DNA from 3 places in the Pseudomonas sp. B12(2026) genome. Region 1 is predicted to be linked to each of the others. Evidence: predicted binding sites of a transcription regulator. Region 1 holds the regulator's gene; each other region holds the start of a gene.

Region 1 (4,074 bases):
ATGAAAGCGTATCTGAAAGACAGCCGGATAATCCTGCTGTCCAACGTAAGAGGTCAGCATGAGGTTCGTTAAAACCCTCCCCCTTCTCCTCAGCCTCGCCGCCGCCATCGGCAGCTCCGCCGCCTGGGCCCTTCCCACCGACCGGGAACAGCCCATTCGCGTCCAGGCGGACAGCGCCGAGCTGGACGACAAGCAAGGTGTCGCCGTCTACCGCGGCGACGTGGTGGTGACCCAGGGCAGCATGAAGCTGACCGGCAACACCGTCACCCTCAAGCAGAACAAGGACGGCGAAATCGAGGTCGTCACCTCGGTGGGCAAGCCTGCCTACTTCGAGCAGAAGCCCGCGCCGGACAAGGAGATCACCAAGGCCTACGGCCTGACGATCCAGTACTTCGTCACCCAGAACCGCGTCGTGCTGATCGACCAGGCCAAGGTGATCCAGGAAGGCAACACCTTCGAAGGCGAGAAGATCGTCTATGACACCCAGCGCCAGATCGTCAACGCAGGCCGCGCCACCGGCGCCCAGGTGACCACACCGCGCCCGCGTATCGACATGGTCATCCAGCCCAAGAAAAAGCAGGATCAAGCGCAGTAATGGCCACGCTCACCGCCCAGCACCTCGCCAAGAGCTACAAGAGCCGGCAAGTGGTCCGCGATGTCAGCATGAGCATCGACAGCGGACAGATCGTCGGCCTGCTCGGCCCCAACGGAGCGGGCAAGACCACCTGCTTCTACATGATCGTCGGCCTGGTCCGCGCCGACCAGGGCGTGGTCCGCATCGACGACCAGGACGTCACCCACCTGCCCATGCACGGCCGCGCACGCGCCGGCATCGGCTACCTGCCGCAGGAAGCCTCGATCTTCCGCAAGCTGTCGGTGGCCGACAACATCAGCGCGATCCTCGAGACGCGCAGCGACCTGGATCGCGCCGGCCGCCAGGAAGCACTGGAAAGCCTGCTCGAGGAATTCCACATCCACCACATCCGCGACAACCTCGGCATGAGCCTGTCCGGTGGTGAACGTCGCCGCGTGGAAATCGCCCGCGCCCTGGCCAGTTCGCCGAAGTTCATCCTGCTGGACGAACCCTTCGCCGGCGTCGACCCGATCTCCGTGGGCGATATCAAGCAGATCATCCACCACCTCAAGGCCAAGGGCATCGGTGTGCTGATCACCGACCACAACGTCCGCGAGACGCTGGATATCTGCGAAACCGCCTACATCGTCAACGACGGTCAACTGATCGCCGAGGGCAGCGCCGAGACCATCCTCGCCAACGACCTGGTGAAGGAAGTCTATCTGGGTCACGAGTTCCGCCTCTGACCCGGAGGCCGCCCTCCACGGGCGGCGCCCCACCCCCTTCCTGACGGCCCGGAGCTGCCTCCGGCGCCGCGTATTCTGCCGCGCCGCATCCGCCCGGCGGGCAGCCTGCAACGAAAGGTCGACAGGCCCTAGGCAAAGCGTTCAGACTCAGGCATATAATTTGCTTCCTCGCGGCGCCCCGGCGTCCGTAGTCGTGGATATGGCGCTTGCCGCGCCAGCGAACAAGGTGCCTAGTTCCAGCCATGAAACCATCGCTCGTCCTCAAGATGGGTCAGCAGCTGACGATGACCCCGCAGCTGCAACAGGCCATCCGACTGCTCCAGCTCTCCACGCTGGACCTGCAACAGGAAATCCAGGAAGCCCTGGAGTCCAACCCGATGCTGGAGCGCCAGGAAGACGGCGACGACTACGACAACAGCGACCCGCTGGCCGACGGCGACGAATCCGCCGCCAGCCCCGGCAGCAACGCCCAGGACAGCTACCAGGAAAGCACCACTCCGTCTGCCGACAGCCTCGATGAGGACCAGTGGGCCGAGCGCATCCCCAACGAACTGCCGGTCGATACCGCCTGGGAAGACATCTACCAGACCAGCGCCAGCAGCCTGCCCAGCAGCGACGATGACGAGTGGGACTTCACCGCCCGCACCTCCGCCGGCGAAAGCCTGCAGAGCCACCTGCTCTGGCAGGTCAACCTGGCGCCGATGTCCGATACCGACCGCCTGATCGCCCTGAGCATCATCGACGGCATCAACGACGACGGTTACCTCGAAGAATCCCTCGACGACATCCTCGCTTCCCTCGACCCGGAGCTGGGCGTGGAGATGGACGAAGTGGAAGTCGTCCTGCGCCGCGTACAGCAGCTCGAACCCGCCGGCGTCGGCGCGCGCAACCTGCGTGAATGCCTGCTGCTGCAACTGCGCCAGATGCCGGCTAACACCTACCTGCTGGCCGAGGCCCAGAAGCTGGTCGCCGACCACCTCGACCTGCTCGGCAGCCGCGACTACAGCCAACTGATGCGGCGCATGAAGCTCAAGGAAGACGAGCTGCGCGAAACCATCGAACTGATCCAGTCGCTGCACCCGCGCCCCGGCTCGCAGATCGAATCCGGTGAAGCCGAGTACGTGGTGCCCGACGTCATCGTCCGCAAACACAACGAGCGTTGGCTGGTGGAACTGAACCAGGAAGCCGTGCCGCGCCTGCGCGTCAACTCGCAGTACGCCGGCCTGGTGCGCCGCGCCGACTCCAGCGCGGATAACACCTTCATGCGCAACCAGTTGCAGGAAGCCCGCTGGTTCATCAAGAGCCTGCAGAGCCGCAACGAGACGCTGATGAAGGTGGCGACCCAGATCGTCGAGCACCAGCGCGGTTTCCTCGAGTACGGCGAGGAGGCGATGAAGCCCCTGGTCCTGCACGACATCGCCGAAGCCGTGGGCATGCACGAGTCGACCATCTCGCGGGTCACCACGCAGAAATTCATGCACACCCCGCGCGGCATCTTCGAGCTGAAGTACTTCTTCTCCAGCCACGTCAGCACCTCCGAAGGCGGCGAGTGCTCGTCCACCGCGATCCGCGCCATCATCAAGAAACTGGTCGCCGCGGAAAGTCCGAAAAAGCCATTGAGCGACAGCAAGATCGCTGGTTTACTGGAGGCACAGGGCATTCAAGTGGCACGTCGTACCGTCGCCAAGTACCGGGAGTCCCTAGGGATCGCCCCCTCCAGCGAACGCAAGCGGCTGGTATGACGTTGATCCACGCCAAGGTGTTCCGGCGGCAGGCCACCTAACCTGCCACTTACACACGGGCAATAAGGAGAAAGCGGTATGCAAGTCAACATCAGTGGACATCAACTGGATGTGACCGACGCCCTGCGCGACTATGTCGGCGAGAAACTTGGCCGACTGGAGCGCCACTTCGACAAGATCACCAATGTTCAGATCATCATGGAGGTCGAAAAACTGAAGCAGAAAATCGAAGCCACCCTGCATATCGCCGGGGGCGAGGTGGTGGCCTGCGCCGAGCATGAAGACATGTACGCGGCCATCGACCTGCTTGTCGACAAGCTCGACCGCCAACTGATCAAGCACAAGGAAAAATACCTCGAACGCCAGCAGGGTGTTGGCGTCCGTTAACCCTTCCCTATGATTCGACTCGAGCAAATCCTGACCCCCGGCCGTTCCCTGGTGAACGTGCCGGGCGGCAGCAAGAAACGCGTACTCGAACAAATCGCCAACCTGGTAGCTCGCGAGCTGCCAGGTTTCGATGCGCAGGACATCTTCGAAAATCTGGTGGCCCGGGAACGTCTGGGCTCCACCGGATTCGGCAATGGCATCGCCATTCCACACTGCCGCCTCCCCGGCTGCCAATCCCCCATCAGCGCCGTCCTGCACCTGGACTCCCCGGTCGACTTCGACGCCCTCGACGGCGCGCCGGTCGATCTCGTATTCGTCCTGCTGGTCCCCGAAGCCGCCACCGAAGAGCACCTGGAACTGCTCCGGCAGATCGCTTCCATGCTTGACCGTTCCGACGTCCGTGACCGCCTGCGCCACGCCGCCAACGGCGAGGAGCTGCACCGGATCGTCGTGGACTTCCAGAACGGCCACTGATCATGCGCCTGATCATCGTCAGCGGACGCTCCGGCTCGGGCAAGAGCACTGCGCTCAACGTGCTCGAGGACAACGGTTTCTACTGCATCGACAACCTGCCCGCCAGCCTGCTCCCGGACCTGGCGCAACGCGCGCTGTTGCACACCGAGCT
Region 2 (4,074 bases), 1.2 Mb from region 1:
TCGCGGGGTGCCGCCGCTGGCAGATGGCCGGTCAGTGGCCGAGCATCTCGTGCATCGCGATGATCTGCTCGGCCACCTGCACCAGCTTCTGCTGGCGGCCCATGGCCTGGCGGCGCATCAGGGTATAGGCCTCTTCCTCGGAGCAGCCCTTCATCTTCATCAGCAGACCCTTGGCCAGTTCGATGCGCTTGCGCTCGGCCAACTGCTGTTCGCGCGCCTGCAACTGCGCGCGCAGCGCCTGGTCGCTCTCGAAGCGGGCCATGGCGACGTCGAGGATCGGCCGCAGGCGCTGGGCCTGGATGCCCTCGACGATGTAGGCGCTGACCCCGGAACGGATGGCCTGGCGCATCACCTGCGGGTCGTGCTCGTCGGTGAACATGACGATGGGGCGGGGCTGGTCGCGGCTGACCAGCACCACCTGTTCCAGCACGTCGCGGCCGGGGGATTCGGTGTCGATGAGGATCACGTCCGGACGCAGGGCTTCCACGCGCTGCGCCAGGTCGAGGGTGAGGCCGGATTCGTCGACCACCTCGAAGCCGGACTCCACCAGCGCCGCCTTGAGGCGCCCGACCTTCTTCGGGGTGTCGTTGATCAGCAGGACGCGCAGCATGCTCAACCTCGCTCCGCCAGGGCGTTCAGTTCGAAACCGCGGGCATAGCCGGCCGGATCGCTGCCATCCCAGACGCGGCCGTCGATCAGGGTCGAGGCGCGCATCTCGGCGCGCGGCACGGGCACGCCCACGGCGCCGGCGGCTTCGCGGTACAGGTCGAGCCGCTGGACCTGGCGGGCGATGCCGAGGTAATCGACGTCCTCGCGCAGCAGGCCCCAGCGGCGGAACTGGGTCATGAACCAGATGCCGTCGGACAGCCAGGGGACGTTGGCCTGGCCGTCGTTGAAGAAGCGCAGCGGATGGGCATCCTGCCAGGCGTGGCCGAGGCCGTCCTGGTAGTGGCCGAGCAGGCGCGGCTCGATGCTGGGGAGCGGGGCGTCGACGTATTCCTCGCTGCTGATCAGGCGGGCGGCGCCGCGCAGGTTGTCCGCGCTGGCCTCGATGAAGCGGCTGGCGTCGAGGATGCTCATGACCAGCGCGCGGGCGGTGTTGGGGTATTGCTCGACGAAGGCGCGGGTGGTGCCCAGCACCTTTTCCGGGTGGTCCGGCCAGATCTGCTGGCTGGTGGCGAGGGTGAAGCCCAGGCCTTCGTCCACCGCCAGCGGCCCCCACGGATCGCCGGCGCAGAAGCCGTCGATGCGCCCGGCCCTGAGGTGCGCCACCATCTGCGCCGGCGGCACCACCAGCGAGCGCACGTCGCGCAGCGGGTGGATGCCGTGGCTGGCCAGCCAGTAATACAGCCAGAGCGCGTGGGTGCCGGTGGGGAAGGTGTGCGCCAGGGTCAGCGCTGCACCGTTGTGGCGCACGTGGTGCCGGAGTGCTTCGGCGCAGGTCACGCCGTCGCGCATCAGCGGCGCGGCGAGGTTGATCGACTGGCCGTTCTGGCACAGCCCCATGAGCACGGCCATGTCGGTGGCCGGTGTACCGCCCAGGCCGAGCTGCATGCCGTAGATCAGGCCATAGAGGCCCTGCGCCGCGTCCAGCTCGCCGCTGAGCAGGCGGTCGCGCAGGCCGGCCCAGGAACTCTGCCGCTGCAGGTTGAGGGTCAGGCCGTGGGGCTGGGCGAAGCCCTGGGTGGCGGCGACCACCAGGGATGCGGAATCGGTGAGGGCCATGAAGCCCAGGTTCAGTACGCTCTTCTCCGGCGCGTCGGAACCGGCGACCCAGGCCAGGCTGTCCGGTCGGCCGCTTGTGCTGTCGATCATGTCCACCTCTGAAGGCAAAGGGCGTCGCTCCACCGGCCGTCGATGGACGGGGGCGACGCCATCGTCTTTCAGGGCCCGCCGTTGGGCTGCCTGTTGCAGGGCTCACAGCAAGGGGTGTGCCAGGCGCGGCGGAAAAAAGAAGCCCCGCCACAGGGGCGGGGCGCAGAGGAAGGGAGCGCACCTCTGGAGGGTTCCATCAAGGGCACCTGAGCAAGGGATATCGGCAGGGCCTGCTGTCACCATAGCCGCGCGGGCCGCGGTCGCAACGGTCAATAAGTATTAGGCCCATCGTGAGCCAGGCGCCGCCCGCTCTAACGCGGGCGCCGGAAAAGAAAAACCCCGCACAGGGCGGGGCTTTTCGTCACGCGGGGATCACTCAGGCCTGGACGACCGGGATCTTCGCGTTGGCTGCGGCTTCGCGGAACTCGGCGATCTGGTCGAAGCTCAGGTAGCGGTAGATATCGGCAGACATGCTGTCGATGTCCTTCGCGTAGGCCATGTACTCCTCGACGGTCGGCAGTTTGCCGATGATCGAAGCGACGGCGGCCAGCTCGGCGGATGCCAGGAACACGTCGGTGGCGTCGCCCAGACGGTTCGGGAAGTTACGGGTCGAGGTGGAGACCACGGTCGAACCGGTCTGTACGCGAGCCTGGTTACCCATGCACAGCGAGCAGCCCGGCATTTCCATGCGCGCGCCAGCCTTGCCGTAGATGCCGTAGTAGCCTTCCTCGGTCAGCTGGTGGGCGTCCATCTTGGTCGGCGGAGCCAGCCACAGACGGGTCGGAATGCCACCCTTGACCTTGTCCAGCAGTTTGCCGGCAGCGCGGAAGTGACCGATGTTGGTCATGCAGGAACCGATGAAGACCTCATCGATCTTGCGGCCCTGGACGCTGGACAGCAGACGGGCGTCGTCCGGGTCGTTCGGCGCGCAGAGTACCGGTTCCTTGACGTCGGCCAGGTCGATCTCGATGACCGCGGCGTATTCGGCGTCCTTGTCGGCTTCCAGCAGTTGCGGGTTGGCCAGCCAGGCTTCCATCGCCTGGGCGCGGCGCTCCAGGGTGCGGGCGTCGCCGTAGCCTTCGCCGATCATCCAGCGCAGCAGGGTGATGTTGGACTTCAGGTACTCGGCGATGGCTTCTTCCGGCAGCTTGATGGTGCAACCGGCAGCCGAACGCTCGGCGGAGGCGTCGGACAGCTCGAAGGCCTGTTCGACGGTCAGGTCGTTCAGACCTTCGATCTCGAGGATGCGGCCGGAGAAGATGTTCTTCTTGCCCTTCTTCTCGACGGTCAGCAGGCCGGCCTGGATGGCGTAGTAGGGGATCGCATGGACCAGGTCACGCAGGGTGATGCCCGGTTGCAGCTTGCCCTTGAAGCGCACCAGGACCGATTCCGGCATGTCCAGCGGCATCACGCCGGTGGCAGCGGCGAAGGCGACCAGGCCGGAACCGGCCGGGAAGCTGATGCCGATCGGGAAGCGGGTGTGCGAGTCGCCGCCGGTGCCGACGGTGTCAGGCAGCAGCATGCGGTTCAGCCAGCTGTGGATGATGCCGTCGCCCGGACGCAGGGAGACACCGCCGCGGGTCATGATGAAGTCTGGCAGGGTGTGGTGGGTCTTGACGTCGATCGGCTTCGGATAGGCGGCGGTGTGGCAGAAGGACTGCATCACCAGGTCGGCGGAGAAGCCCAGGCAAGCCAGGTCTTTCAGCTCGTCGCGGGTCATCGGGCCGGTGGTGTCCTGGGAACCGACGGTGGTCATCTTCGGTTCGCAGTAGGTGCCCGGACGTACGCCCTGACCTTCGGCCAGACCGCAGGCGCGGCCAACCATCTTCTGGGCGAGGGTGAAGCCCTTGCCGCTGTCGGCCGGCGCTTCCGGCTTCTTGAACAGGTCGGACGGAGCCAGGCCCAGCTCGGCACGGGCCTTCTCGGTCAGGCCACGGCCAACGATCAGCGGGATACGGCCGCCGGCGCGGACTTCGTCCAGCAGGACCGGGGTCTTCAGCTCGAAGGTGGTGACCACTTCGCCGCTGTCATGACGCACGACCTTGCCTTCGTACGGGTACACGTCGATGACGTCGCCCATGGCCAGGTTGGTGCAATCGAATTCGATCGGCAGGGCGCCGGCGTCTTCCATGGTGTTGTAGAAGATCGGGGCGATCTTGGTGCCGAAGCAGAAGCCGCCAGCGCGCTTGTTCGGAACGTGGGGGATGTCGTCGCCGAAGAACCACAGCACCGAGTTGGTGGCGGACTTGCGGGACGAAC
Region 3 (4,074 bases), 110 kb from region 1:
ACGCCGCCCGAAGCCTCGAGGACATGTGCCGCGACGCCTGGAACTGGCAACGCCGCAACCCCGGCGGCTACGTCGACGGCTGAAGCGCAGACAAACAAAAAGCCCCGCTCGAAAGCGGGGCTTTTTGTTGAAGATGGTGCCGGTAAGAGGAATCGAACCCCCGACCTTCTCATTACGAATGAGCTGCTCTACCGACTGAGCTACACCGGCGGCGGGCGTAAGCTACCATCCCGGTCCCTGCGAATCAATCCATCCAGGCGATTTGATATACGCCGAAGTGATTAGGCGGTGCAGGTGCGAAACTCACTCCACTCTTGGCAAAACAACGGAACTCATTTCAGGATTACCCGACGACGCCACGACCGCCCAATCATTAATCGCCGATCTGCAATCCCGCTTTGGCTTGAGGTCACAGATGAGCTGCAACGCCCAGGCCGCCTCTCCTGTTCTATTGTTCAACGCGGCTGATTGCGCATACCGAAAAAGCCCACCAGTTGTCGGGTAGCGCAAGACTGCAAGACGCTCTCCTTCGAGAGCCGCAGCCGACATGTTTCGCCTTGGCTCCGTGTCCAGGCGCTCAAGTGCACTCTGCAGCGACTTGAGGAGAATCACGTATGGAGAGGCTGGGATTACTGCGCCCGATATTCGCGCAGCCACCAATTTACGCGCAGCCAGGCTCTCCTCTATCAATCTGTAGTCGCGAAATACAATTACAAGAACCACAGCCATCACCGCACCAATCACGATTATCGAGAAGCGTGGCAACGTAGCGACGGTCTTCATGGGCAAGAACGAACTTGCCATACCAACCAGCAAGCCGACTGGCACCAGGAAAATCAAGTAAAGATGAGGCAACTCAAGCATCGAGTGAATAAGGAAGACACCAATGGCGGCCAGAATGATGCCATGCCGCTCCGTCCTCACCTTCAGAACCTGCCCGACTCCCCAGCAGACAATAGCAGCCACCAACACCGTGCCAATTACGACCCCATTCCAGAGCAGCAGGTCAAGGAAGAGGTTATGCGCATGCCCCATAACTGAACTTAGGCCCGGATACTTCTCGGCAAACTCCACATGAACCGATACAACCTGGTTCCAGCCATACCCAAGCAACGGCCGTTCTGCAATGCCCTCAAGCGCCATGGACCAAAAAATCGGACGCAGGCCGGCACTTAACATCTCCCGACCTGTTGCACCAAAGAGAAAATCACCCAGCGATGGAATAAGCAATAGCAAAGAAACAAACCAACTTGCCAGCAATAGCACCGCGACCAGTCTTTTCCTTACATCGCGAGGCCACCACAACATGAGAGCAACCACAGCAAGGAAAGCGACCTGAAGACAGCCAGTACGCGAGCCCGTCAGGACCACCCCCAGCAAGAAGAAGGCGACCGCCAAGACAGCACAGCCACCACCGATAAAACGTCTGCCATAGGCCCACCAGACTCCGATACACCCCCAAACCAGAAGTGTCGCAAGATTGTTGGCTTGCCCGACAAGCGCAACAACCCTCACTCCGCCTGTCGCGGGGGAAGGCACCAGAATCCCCAACCCATCAAGCGCGAACCATTGATACAGGGCCAGTCCAGTAGAAAGTATCGAAACAAGGAAAAAAATTGCGAACAAACCATCTGCAATTCGATAGGAATCTACCAATTGCCTCTGCTGCCCCAAGGACAAGGCAATTGCAAAGACCAGAATGAAACCCGCAATTAGAAAAGACTCTTCAGGAATGAGAAGCAGCCCTGCCATCGCCTGAAAGACAGGAATGATAGACAGACTGAAAATAAAGAATGCCCCACGAGTTACAGTCCAACCCCGCGGCGAAGAGAAGAACAACAGAACGACCAACGGAAGCAACATAGCTGCCGCCATGGAGTCATTGTAGAAGGTAGTCCAGGGATCCGTGTGCGTAGGCAGCAACCAAGGGAACGAAGCGACAACTACCCAAAGAACTCTCACAAGCGTCGAACATTCCGCCCTATCCTCATTTCCTCCACTCACTCGATACAACCTCGCCCCCTCCCCAAGCCAATGCAGCCGGCCCTGAACTCCGGACACACACTTCCCACAGTCCACTTCATAAAGCCCCAGCGCACCGACAATCCAAACCTGACCGCAAAAAAGAAGCGACCCGAAGGTCGCCTCTTTAAGCCACAAGAATCACAGTGCTATCAAGGACGGCACTCTTGAGGAACGAACTTGGGATCGATAGTGGTGGTGCATTTCCAGGTCAGCTGACCACTACCATTAGTATTTTCAGTAGGCGTAAGAACAATATCACCTTCAGCATTCGGAACGATCGAAGTTGCGGTTACAATACCGTCTCCGTCATTAATGGTGATACCAGAAACGTATTTAGTCGCACCCGGGAAGGTATAACCGGAGTTCGAAGCAGTCAGCGATGCCAGACCGCCGAGAGAAGAACTGGTTTCAGCCACAGCCAGCTTGGCCGGAGCAGCCATTACGATAACTTCGCTGATCTTGGCGCGAGTGGTGTAATCCTGATAAGCCGGCAGAGCGATGGCGGCCAGGATGCCGATGATCGCAACCACGATCATCAGTTCGATCAGGGTAAAGCCTTTTTGAGCTTTCATAGTTCTCTCCAGTTTTTTAGGTACGGTCCTAGGACCTGCTTCGGAGAAAGCAGCTTCCGTGCCAAGATTCCTACGCCATAAAACACGACACCTGTAGGTAATTTCAGATAATCAGAAGCGAAATTACGCAGGAAGTGACAATTTTCGACAGCAGCACTCTGCTGAATTTGGCACCTCCCCCTAACTGCGTTATAAGGCTTAAATCTCTTCATCCGGCTATTCCCCATGAACGATCAAGTCGTCCTGTCCGGCCTTGCCCGGCAGCTGGTGCTGTCTCAACTGCTCGATGAGAACAGCGCGCGGCAGGCTCAACTGCAGGCCCAGCGCAACAAGCTGTCGCTGGTGACCTACCTGGTACAGAACAAGCTGGTGAAAAGCCGCCCCCTGACGGAGCTGGCCGCCGAACAGTTCGGCATCGCCTTCTGCGACCTGAGCAGCCTGGACCGCGAGAGCTTTCCCAAGGACCTGGTCAGCGAGAAGCTGGTGCGCCAGCACCGCGTCCTCCCCTTGTGGCGCAGGGGCAACAAGCTCTTCGTCGGCCTGTCGGACCCGACCAATCACCAGGCGATCACCGACGTCCAGTTCAGCACCGGCCTGACCACCGAAGCCATCCTGGTCGAGGACGACAGGCTCGGCGACGCCATCGAGAAGTTCTTCGAGAGCGCAACCGGTGGGCTGGACGAGTTGAGCGATGTCGACCTGGAAGCGCTGGACATCGAGGCCGGGGGCTCCGAAAACAAGGAAGAAGCCATCGGCGGCGACGCCGATGACGCGCCGGTGGTGCGCTTCGTCAACAAGATGCTGCTGGATGCCATCAAGGGCGGCTCGTCGGACCTGCACTTCGAGCCCTACGAGAAGATCTACCGAGTTCGCTTCCGCACCGACGGCATGCTCCACGAAACGGCCAAGCCGCCAATCCAATTGGCCAGCCGCATCTCCGCCCGCCTCAAGGTAATGGCCGGCCTGGATATCTCCGAACGCCGCAAGCCCCAGGACGGTCGCATCAAGATGCGCGTGTCCAAGACCAAGTCCATCGATTTCCGCGTCAACACCCTGCCCACGCTCTGGGGCGAAAAGATCGTGATGCGGATCCTCGATTCGGCCAGCGCACAGATGGGCATCGACGCCCTCGGCTACGAAGATGGGCAGAAGCAGCTGTATCTGGATGCGTTGAAGAAGCCGCAGGGCATGATCCTGGTGACTGGCCCTACCGGTTCGGGCAAGACGGTATCGCTGTATACCGGCCTGAATATCCTCAACACGCCGGACATCAATATCTCGACCGCGGAAGACCCGGTGGAGATCAACCTGGAAGGCATCAACCAGGTCAACGTCAACCCGAAGCAGGGCATGGACTTCGCCCAGGCGCTGCGCGCCTTCCTGCGCCAGGACCCGGACGTGATCATGGTGGGCGAGATCCGTGACCTGGAAACCGCGGAAATCGCCATCAAGGCGGCCCAGACCGGCCACATGGTGA

The links. The regulator sigma-54, encoded in region 1, starts transcription at its own class of promoters, with help from an activator protein. The targets are predictions, from matches to a motif close to ANTGGCATNNANNTTGCTNT.
Region 2: the regulator sigma-54 is predicted to act here: its motif matches at 1,920-1,939, upstream of AC3B6A_RS10740 (CmpA/NrtA family ABC transporter substrate-binding protein).
Region 3: the regulator sigma-54 is predicted to act here: its motif matches at 2,644-2,663, upstream of AC3B6A_RS04735 (pilin).

Annotation. Positions count from the first base shown of each region.
Region 1 is NZ_CM173430.1:1,098,189-1,102,262, reverse strand. Features, by position in the region: gene lptC (LPS export ABC transporter periplasmic protein LptC) at 1-72, shown strand, start outside; gene lptA (lipopolysaccharide transport periplasmic protein LptA) at 59-595, shown strand; gene lptB (LPS export ABC transporter ATP-binding protein) at 595-1,320, shown strand; gene AC3B6A_RS05175 (RNA polymerase factor sigma-54) at 1,563-3,062, shown strand; gene hpf (ribosome hibernation-promoting factor, HPF/YfiA family) at 3,141-3,449, shown strand; gene ptsN (PTS IIA-like nitrogen regulatory protein PtsN) at 3,459-3,923, shown strand; gene rapZ (RNase adapter RapZ) at 3,926-4,074, shown strand, end outside.
Region 2 is NZ_CM173430.1:2,288,810-2,292,883, forward strand. Features, by position in the region: gene AC3B6A_RS10735 (ANTAR domain-containing response regulator) at 32-610, opposite strand; gene AC3B6A_RS10740 (CmpA/NrtA family ABC transporter substrate-binding protein) at 613-1,815, opposite strand; gene acnB (bifunctional aconitate hydratase 2/2-methylisocitrate dehydratase) at 2,192-4,074, opposite strand, start outside.
Region 3 is NZ_CM173430.1:992,940-997,013, reverse strand. Features, by position in the region: gene galE (UDP-glucose 4-epimerase GalE) at 1-83, shown strand, start outside; tRNA gene AC3B6A_RS04745 (tRNA-Thr) at 135-210, opposite strand; gene AC3B6A_RS04740 (PglL family O-oligosaccharyltransferase) at 304-1,863, opposite strand; gene AC3B6A_RS04735 (pilin) at 2,175-2,597, opposite strand; gene pilB (type IV-A pilus assembly ATPase PilB) at 2,823-4,074, shown strand, end outside.